3 regions of the Pantoea sp. X-Soil-ISGK-421 genome follow, and region 1 is predicted to be linked to each of the others. Evidence: predicted binding sites of a transcription regulator. Region 1 holds the regulator's gene; each other region holds the start of a gene.

What was found. Region 1 encodes Fur, which represses iron uptake genes when iron is present. Its sites were predicted from a motif close to ATAATAATGAGAACNACTATCAA; they were not measured.
Region 2: AC6I8K_RS02410 (isochorismate synthase) is a predicted target of Fur. The motif match lies at 1,986-2,008, and genes of this name have one in related genera.
Region 3: AC6I8K_RS15490 (TonB-dependent receptor domain-containing protein) is a predicted target of Fur. The motif match lies at 1,667-1,689, and genes of this name have one in related genera.

The regions. Positions count from the first base shown of each region.
Region 1 is NZ_AP035979.1:1,198,685-1,201,829, reverse strand. It holds gene ybfE (LexA regulated protein) at 27-302, shown strand; gene fldA (flavodoxin FldA) at 440-970, shown strand; gene fur (ferric iron uptake transcriptional regulator) at 1,325-1,774, shown strand; gene AC6I8K_RS05500 (hypothetical protein) at 1,835-2,230, opposite strand; gene glnS (glutamine--tRNA ligase) at 2,465-3,145, opposite strand, start outside.
Region 2 is NZ_AP035979.1:537,787-540,931, forward strand. It holds gene AC6I8K_RS02405 ((2,3-dihydroxybenzoyl)adenylate synthase) at 1-766, opposite strand, end outside; gene AC6I8K_RS02410 (isochorismate synthase) at 777-1,958, opposite strand; gene fepB (Fe2+-enterobactin ABC transporter substrate-binding protein) at 2,135-3,100, shown strand; gene entS (enterobactin transporter EntS) at 3,095-3,145, opposite strand, start outside.
Region 3 is NZ_AP035979.1:3,357,964-3,361,108, forward strand. It holds gene AC6I8K_RS15490 (TonB-dependent receptor domain-containing protein) at 1-1,531, opposite strand, end outside; gene AC6I8K_RS15495 (Rdx family protein) at 1,762-2,049, shown strand; gene AC6I8K_RS15500 (PadR family transcriptional regulator) at 2,105-2,644, opposite strand; gene AC6I8K_RS15505 (siderophore-interacting protein) at 2,733-3,145, opposite strand, start outside.

The DNA of each region.
Region 1 (3,145 bases):
TTCGCGCCCACTCAGTTTTACAAACCATGGCAAAAGAACAGACAGACCGCACTACGCTTGATCTCTTCGCAGACGAGCGGCGTCCTGGTCGCCCGAAAACTAGCCCGCTGACGCGTGATGAACAGTTACGCATCAACAAACGTAATCAGCTCAAGCGCGATAAAGTGCGTGGGCTGCGTCGTGTTGAGCTGAAGATGTCGAGCGAAGCGGTTGACGCGCTCAGCACGCTGGCCGATCAGCAAAATATCAGTCGCAGCGAATTGATTGAACAAATGCTGCTGGCACAGCTCAAACTGTCGTAACGCGCGAAGACCGCACGCTGGAACACAAAGTCACGGCTTTACACGTTCCGCACTTTTTACCGGTCTGCTATTATTCGCATAACTGTGCAGTCAACTGACTTACATTCACAATCAGGATTTAAGAGGTTACCTAACCCATGGCAATCGTAGGCATTTTCTTCGGCAGCGATACCGGCAACACTGAAAATATTGCAAAGATGATCCAGAAACAACTGGGTAAAGATGTCGCCGAAGTGCATGACATTGCTAAGAGCACCAAAGAAGATCTCGAGGCGTTCGACATCCTGCTGCTGGGCATTCCAACCTGGTATTACGGCGAAGCGCAGTGTGACTGGGATGATTTCTTCCCGACGCTGGAAGAGATTGACTTCAATGGCAAGCTGGTAGCGTTGTTTGGTTGTGGCGATCAGGAAGATTACGCTGAGTACTTCTGTGATGCGATGGGCACCATCCGTGACATCATCGAGCCGAACGGTGCGGTGATCGTCGGTCACTGGCCAACTGAAGGCTATCATTTTGAAGCATCAAAAGGCCTGGCCGATGATAAAAACTTCCTTGGTCTGGCTATCGACGAAGATCGTCAGCCGGAATTGACCAACGAACGTGTTGAGAAGTGGGTTAAGCAGATCTTTGACGAGCTGCAGCTGAAAGAGATTATTGAAGCCTGATTCCCTGCTCTGCCCGATGTGGGCGTAATCTCACATCGGGTAACGGAATTTCCTATAAAAATAATAGCTACGGTTTTTTAACTTTTCCCCGCAAATCTGTAGAATACCCGCAATGGTCATCCGCTTATTCCTCTGGCAGTAGAATGAGGCTGAGTGAAATGGAATCCAAAACCCAAGCGTCATGAAGACGTTAGTGACATTATCCTTACAGCCTTTGGTGATTAAGGACGTTGCTTTGGTTTTCATTTCACTGCTTGAGTTCTATAATGAGACGCAAATGAGAATGCGCGTTGACCTAAACATTCAAGGCCCCTGCGCCGCAAGTGACTAGCAAAGTAACAGGACAATATCCGCATGACTGACAACAACTCCGCATTGAAGAAGGCTGGCCTGAAAGTCACGCTACCCAGACTGAAAATTCTGGAAGTGCTTCAGGGACCTGGCCCCGAGTCCCATCACGTCAGTGCGGAAGATTTGTACAAGCGCCTGATTGATATGGGCGAAGAGATTGGCCTGGCGACGGTGTATCGCGTTCTTAACCAGTTTGACGACGCGGGCATCGTAACCCGTCATAACTTTGAAGGCGGTAAATCTGTCTTCGAACTGACTCAGCAGCATCACCATGATCACTTGATTTGCCTGGATTGTGGCAAAGTTATCGAATTCAGCGATGAATCAATTGAAACGCGTCAGCGTGAAATTGCCACTCGCCATGGCATCAAACTCAGCAACCACAGCCTGTACCTCTACGGTCACTGTGCGCTGGGAGACTGCCGCGAAGACGACTCGCTCCACGATAAGTAATTGAGTGTGCTATGCAGTATAAAAAAACCGGCGCTTGAGCCGGTTTTTTTATACCTGAAATCAGGCAACGAAAGTTTCTTGCAGGTAACGCCAGCGAGGAATGGTGGTGCTGCAATCCAGTACCGCCAGTGAAATGCGGCTCTGATTGGTACCGTTCATCATCTGTAATTCACGATACTGAATCGTCACTTCCTCGCTTTGCTGCGAAATGATGGCGTGCTCACTGGTCGCAATGCGCATACCTTCACGCTGTCCCTGCAGCTGGCGAAAAAGCACTTCCATTTCGTTGAGATCCAATCTTTTGCCTTGCGGCGTCACCATTTTAAATTCGGGATGAAAGTACGACAAAAACAGGTCAATACTGTCGTCGCTACCTTCTGCCTGATTGAAAATACGTTCGATAAGCTGATGTAAAACGACCACGCTATGCTTAGCTTCCTGAGCGAGACTTGTCATTTTTTTTCCTTAGATAACCCGCGGAGCAACGTCTGAGAGCGCATAGCCTACCTGAAAAAAAGTTTTTCACACTGGCAAATGGGTTAATTATTCTAAAGTCAGAATAGTCGCAAATGAGGAATTATAGGCTTGATGAGGCGGGCAGCATAAAAGGTTGTAGCTTGCCAAATAGAGATAATAAAAAAGGGCGATTGCTCGCCCTTACATGATCATATCGCGTGATGTCAAAAACGCTTAATCGCCGATCTTTGCCCAGGTATCACGCAAGCCAACGGTGCGGTTAAACACCAGTTTGGATGGCTGTGAATACACACTATCAGCACAGAAATAACCTTCGCGTTCAAACTGGTACGCTGCCATTGGCTCGGCTACACGTAGACCTGGCTCAACGAAGCCTTGTTTAGTCTCCAGTGAGTTCGGGTTAATGGTGGTGAGGAAATCCTCAGCCGCGCCCGGATTTGGCACACTGAACAGACGATCATACAGGCGGAATTCCGCTGGCAACGCGTGAATAGCAGAAACCCAATGGATGACGCCTTTCACTTTACGGCCATCAGCTGGATCTTTGCTCAGAGTATCAACGTCGCAGGTACAGTAGATGCAGGTGATATTACCTTCATCGTCCTTCGCCACACGTTCGGCACGGATCACGTAGGCATTACGCAGACGCACTTCTTTACCCAGCACCAGACGTTTATATTGCTTGTTGGCTTCTTCACGGAAGTCAGCGCGATCGATCCACACTTCACGGCTGAATGGCACTTCACGCGTGCCCATCTCCGGTTTGTTCGGATGATTCGGCATGCTGATGATCTCTTCATGACCTGCAGGCAGGTTCTCGATTACGACCTTCAGCGGATCCATTACAGCCATGGCACGTGGCGCGTTTTCATTGAGATCGTCACGAATGCACGA
Region 2 (3,145 bases), 660 kb from region 1:
GAATCACCTGCCCACCGGCGTAGAACACGCCCAACGATCCGGGTGAGCTCATCGCAAAGTTGTGCGGTGCGGGCAGGGCGATAAGATAACGCGTTTCGGCGGTCACCTCGCAGATCTCATCACTGGCGCGAATGCTGTAGTAATAGTCATTATGCGTGCGTGGAATCAGCTTCGGTGTGCCGGTGCTACCACCGGAGAGCTGGAAAAACGCCACTTCATCGGCGGCGGTTGGCGACGCGACGAAATCCGCTGCGGCTTCCGCCATCAGCGCTTCCAGCGTGTTTTCCGGCTGATTGTCATTACGCAGAATGACCTGTTGTAGTGAAGGCTGCGCGGCGCACAGCGCGCTAATAAAGGTGTCGTCAGCAAACAGCGCGTGGGTGCGATCGGCAATCAGCAGTTTCGGCTCGATCTGCGCGGCATAGGCGCTCAGTTCGGTGCGCTGATGACTGAACAGCGCGAAGACTGATGCTACGCCGAGCTTGAACAGCGCAAACACCGTGACATAAAAATCGGCCACGTTGCCGAGTTGCACCAGCGCAGTATCACCGTTTTGCAGGCCACGACGCTGTAGCGCGGCGGCCAGGTTGCTGCTCAGTACATCCAATTCGCGATAGCTAATTTGACGATCGCCATCAATCACCGCAATGGCATCGTTGTGCTGATGGCGCGCCAAAATGTCGGTCATCGGCACATCCAGCCAGTAGCCTTTTTCACGGTAGCGCGCAGCCAGATCGTCCGGCCAGCGAGTATAGGGAATGCTCATGCTCTTTCCTTTATTGCAGTCCAAAGGCGCGCAACATGGTGTCCAGCTTCACGCCGGTTTCGCGCCACTCTGATTCGGGTTGTGAATCGGCAACAATGCCCGCGCCGGCAAACAGGCGCACGCGGGTGCCCTGTACGGTGCCGCAGCGGATGGTGACCACCCATTCGCCATTGCCCTCGCTATCGCACCAGCCAACGATGCCGCCGAACAATTGACGATCAAAAGGTTCCAGCTGCTGGATGAGCTGCTGCGCGCGTTGATGCGGGAAGCCGCTCAGCGCCGGGGTGGGATGCAGCAAGCAGGCCAGCGACAGCGCATTTTCGCGCTCATCCTGCGCTTCGCCATCGATTTGCGTGGCCAGATGCCACAGCGTGGCAGTGGTAATCAGCGAAGGAATGGTTGGCACCGACAGCAAACGGCTGCGCGGCTGCAACGTGTCGCGCATCGCGTCGGTCACTAGCTTATGCTCATGACGATCTTTGCGGGAATCCATTAGCGTTTCGCCAGCGGCGCGATCCTGCTGTGCATCGTCATGACTGCGCCGCGCCGAGCCCGCCAGCGGGCAAGAGCTAAAATCGCGCCCCTGTTTGCGCAGCATCAGTTCCGGACTGGCGCCAATCAGCGCACCGCCTTGCGGCAGCGGCAGATGGAAATGGTAGCTGTTGGGGTTCTGCGCAATCACGCGCTGCATCAGTGCTGCGGTATCAACCGGCTGTTCGGTAACGATATCCATCAGACGCGACAGCACCACTTTATCCAGATCGCCGCGCTGCGTGGCCGCCACCGCATCTGCCACCATCGTGGTAAACACATCGTGGTCCGGCACCGCGGTGCGACGACGCACCTGTGGCAGATCGCTGACGTTTTCCGGCAGCGCGTTTTGCAGGTCGACGCGATTAAACGTCTGATAGGATTCAGGAATAAACAGCGCAGCAGGCTGGCTGACGTCAAACGGGATCGCCCCGACCAGAATCGGATTATCGATGCCCTGTTTTTTCGCCGCCGCAAAGTGCTGCCGCAGCTGTAGTTGAAAATCACCATCAAGCGACGCAGCATCCTCTACCGGTGCAGTCACAGTGGTATAGCATCCTTGCGTTGCCAAACTACGCCACGGCGAGGTAAAGAGGAAACCACGGCTTAGCGCGGAATAATCCTTCAGCCAGGCATTTTCAAACGTGGAAGATTCCACCATAATTTTCACCTATAAATGATAAGATTATTAAGAATGATTATCATTTTTATTATGGGCCAGTAACCTACGTCGATTGGATAAACGTGTCAATCCATTCGCGGGATTTCACGCGCGTTTAGACGTAATCAGGCGCTGACGCTAAGCAGGGCAATATGCTAAAAAGTGGACCAAAACTTATGAATAAATGCGGTTTTTGGGGCCTTGCAGCCCTTATGTGTGTTTTCCAGATTTTCACCAACGTCGCGCATGCCGAGCAAGGCTGGCCGCGCACCGTGCAGGGCGCTAACGGATCGATCACGCTGAACAAAGCGCCGCAGCGCATTGTGTCGACCAGCGTTACGCTGACCGGATCGCTGCTGGCCATTGATGCGCCGGTGATCGCTTCCGGCGCGACGGCGCCGAACAGTCGCCTGGCTGACGATCAGGGATTCTTCCGCCAGTGGAGCGATGTTGCCAAAAAACAGCATCTTCAACGTTTATACATCGGTGAGCCGAATGCCGAAGCGGTTGCTGCGCAAGCACCGGATCTGATTATTGTCAGCGCCACCGGCAACGATTCCGCCCTCAAGCTCGCCGACCAGTTTTCCGCCATCGCCCCGACGCTGGTGATCAATTACGACGACAAAAGCTGGCAGGATGTCGTCACGCTGTTAGGTCAGGCGACCGGTCATGACGCGCAGGCGGCGCAGCGCATTAACGCTTTCGACGACCGTGAGGCGGCGCTGAAAAAAGCCATCACGCTGCCGCCGCAGCCGGTCTCCGCCATGGTGTGGAACGGCGGCGGACGCGCCGTCAATCTGTGGACCGCCGCCTCGGCACAGGGCAAGTTGCTGGAACAGTTGGGCTTCACTCTGGCAGCGCCACCCGCCACGGTTGAGCAGGGGCACAGCATGGGTCAGCGTAAAGACATCATTCAGCTGTCGGGCGAAAATGTCGCCAGCGGCCTGACCGGTAAAACCTTCCTGCTGTTTGCCGCTGACGATAAAACCACGGCGTCGGTGCTGAGCAATCCGTTCCTCGCGCAAAACGCCGCGGTGCAAAACAAGCAGGTTTACGAAATGGGTATCGATTCGTTCCGTCTCGATTACTACAGCGCCAGCAATTTGCTCGCGCGTTTGGAAAAGCTGTTCGTTAAATCATGATGCCTGTTCCGCCAGCGCTGGCGCTGGCGGATGGTAACGACGTAA
Region 3 (3,145 bases), 2.2 Mb from region 1:
AGCCGAGGTTCCATGAACCGTACAGCTGGCTGGTGGTGGGGAACTGCACGCCGCGTTTGTATTGCAGATAGGTGGTCAACGCTGGCGTTATGTCGTACTGGAAGGTCAGCGATGGCAGCACCTGCGTGTCGGAATTGGTTTTGCCGTACAGCGCTTCGACCTGCTCTTCGGTCAGCACCGTGCTACCGGTGGTAAGATCACCCAGATCCTTCGGCTTAGTGCTTTGATACATCACGCGCACGCCGGGAATGATCGCGAAGTTGTGGCTATCCAGATCGAAGTTGATCTTATCCTGCAGATAACCGGCCACGGCAAATGTGCGACTGTCTGACTGTGGCTGCGTAATGGCGCTGAAGGTGCTTGGCGCTGGCGCCTGACGGAACGGACGCTCGCTGTTATCCAGGCGCGCGTTAACACCGGCACTCAGCTCATGACGACCGAGCGTTTTGGTGCCGCGCGTATCGAAGCCGTAGGTATCGACGTTGAAATCGGAGTAGACAAAGCCATACTGGCTGGCGCTGGTTGGTAAATAGGTATTGTCATGCGCCTGGGTTTGCTGCCAGTAAAGGCGCGTGGTCAGCGTATCGATGAAGTCGTTATATGGCGTCCACTCATCCGCCAGATTGATGCCCCAGCGGCGCGTATCACTCTGCTGCTGCGCAGTGCCCCACACGGTATTGCCGCTGGTGTCCCAGGTATCGTAATGGCTGTGATTGGTTTTGTGATAGTAATCGAAAGTGGCGCTCAGCTTGTGCTGATCGTTGGGCTGCCAGATACCGGAGGTCATAAAGGCATCGGAGTGCCAGTTAGCCGGATAGGCGTCTTTTACATCGCTGTTGTTGCGGGTTTCCTGGCCATCGCGACGGCTGTAAACAAACAGGCCGCGCAGCTCATCATCGCCAGCGGCGGCGGTGATGCCGTTGTGCCAGCTGCGATTCGAGGAGTCGTAATCGCTCTGATAACCGAAGTAGGTATTTTTGTCGCTGGTAAGATAATCGTCGGCGGTTTTGTTGTGGAACGAGACGTTACCGCCGATGGAGGTATTCGGCTGATCCACCGCCGTGGCGCCCTTCTCGATATCGACGCTGCCGAACATGTAGGGATCGATGTAATCGCGGCCAATACCAAAGGTGTTGTTGCCGGTGCGGCTGACGTAAGGACGTCCGGTGGCATCCGGAATTGGAATGCCGTCGATATCCATGCCAACGCGATTACTCTCCAGACCACGAATGTTGTAACCAGTGTAACCCGCGCGGTCGAAGCCGCTTTTCCCGGCAGACGAACCGCCGCTGGAACCGGTGGCGCTGATTAACGGCTCATAACGCATGATCGAACCGAAATCGTTCGCACCGCGTTTTTGCAGTTCTTGTGCGGTAATAGTGGTTTTATTGCCGGCCTGCTGCTTCGGCGCGGTAACGGTGAGAACCGGTTCGTCGCTGGCGGCAAAGCTGCAGGCGGCATGAATTGCCGCAGACAAAATGGCAACGTTGAAAAGGCGTGGCTGGTTTAATCCCTGAAAGAATGAAGACATGCGCGAAATACCTGGTTAATTGTTAGTATTCGCTCACTTGCTTGCTGCCGGAAAGTACGGGCTTTGTTGAAAAGACCGTAAAAAGTTATGGACTTAATTTATGTAATAAATAATTTCGACAGAAATGTAATGCAATTGGTAATCATTATCAATAGCATTTACACTAAGATGTATCTTAGACCGCACATTTTGTTAACTTGTTTATAATCAATAATTAAGCAGAGACACCTATGACACAGAAACCTGCCATCACCATTCACTACTGTACTCAATGCAACTGGCTGCTACGTTCTGCGTGGATGGCGCAGGAGTTACTGCATACCTTTGCCGAGGATTTAAGTGCGGTAACGCTTAAGCCAGGCACCGGCGGCGTGTTTGAGATCCAGATTGATGGGCTGGTGATTTGGGAGCGTAAGCAGGAAGGCGGATTCCCGGATGCGGCCGCGTTGAAGCAGCGCGTGCGCGATGTTTGCTGGCCGGATCGGGCACTGGGACATGTTGATAAGAAGAAGAGCTGATTGCGCACCCTGCAACAGAACGGTCGCCATGAATGGCGACCCTACGGGCGATCATTTAACTCCTGGCGATTTTCTCCGCCGCTTCATGCAGCGCGTTGATCACGATCGCCAGCGCCTCATCCGAAATATCTTCCTGTGCCAGACGATGATTCAGCGAGTGTTTAATCAGGTGAATCGCCTGCTCAACCTGCGGGATGCTGCGGTTATTTACCAGAATCGCCAGCGAGGTTAATCGCTCGATAATTGCGTCCACATTGTCACGATTTTCTGCCAGCAGCGCCGATCCGCTGTCATTCAGCGCATAGGCTTTACGCGATGCCTGCGCATCGACCACGCGAATCGCATCCATCTCTTCGAGCAACGTCAAATTGGGATAAATAATGCCGGGACTTGGGGAGTATTCCCCTTTGGAGAGTTCTTCAACCGATTTGATCAGCTCATAACCATGTGCAGAATTGTTCGCCAGAAAATGTAGCATTAACAGGCGGATATCGCTGGCATCCAGCATTCGCTCCCGACGCTTCTTGCGTGCGCCTGCACAGACGGTACGCGGTGCGTGATCGGACTGCGATGGAAAATCCCGCTGCTGTTTCATTGCCTTCCTGAGCATCAATTAAGGGAGGTTGATAGTAGTCCGCCGCCTGGCAAAATTCAACACAGGCGGCAGCGCGCAGGTGGAGGGGTTATTTTTGATGCCAATACGCCACAGCACGAACGTAATCGCTATCTGCACCGCGTCCCTGGGTGAAGTAATCGCTCAGCAATTTCACCGCTTCGCCCTCGCCGGTCAACCAGATGAAGTATTCATTAGCGGGCAGCGCGATCTTATCCAGCTGCGCCGTTATTGGCGCAAGGTTCGCGGCCTGCAAGGCACCGCTGCCCAACCAGCTCACCTGCACATCGGGCAGATCACCGAGATAATCGCGGCCGGTGGCTTCATCTGCACAGGCTAACAGATGAATTTCTTGCGCCTGCATTTCGGCATAACGACGTTTAAAGGCCGGTAAGCCGGTTTCATCGCAGACGTAAATCTGGCAGGCATAGTCCGTCGGTATAACCAACGAACCGCGCGGGCCGCCCATGGCAATTTGATCAC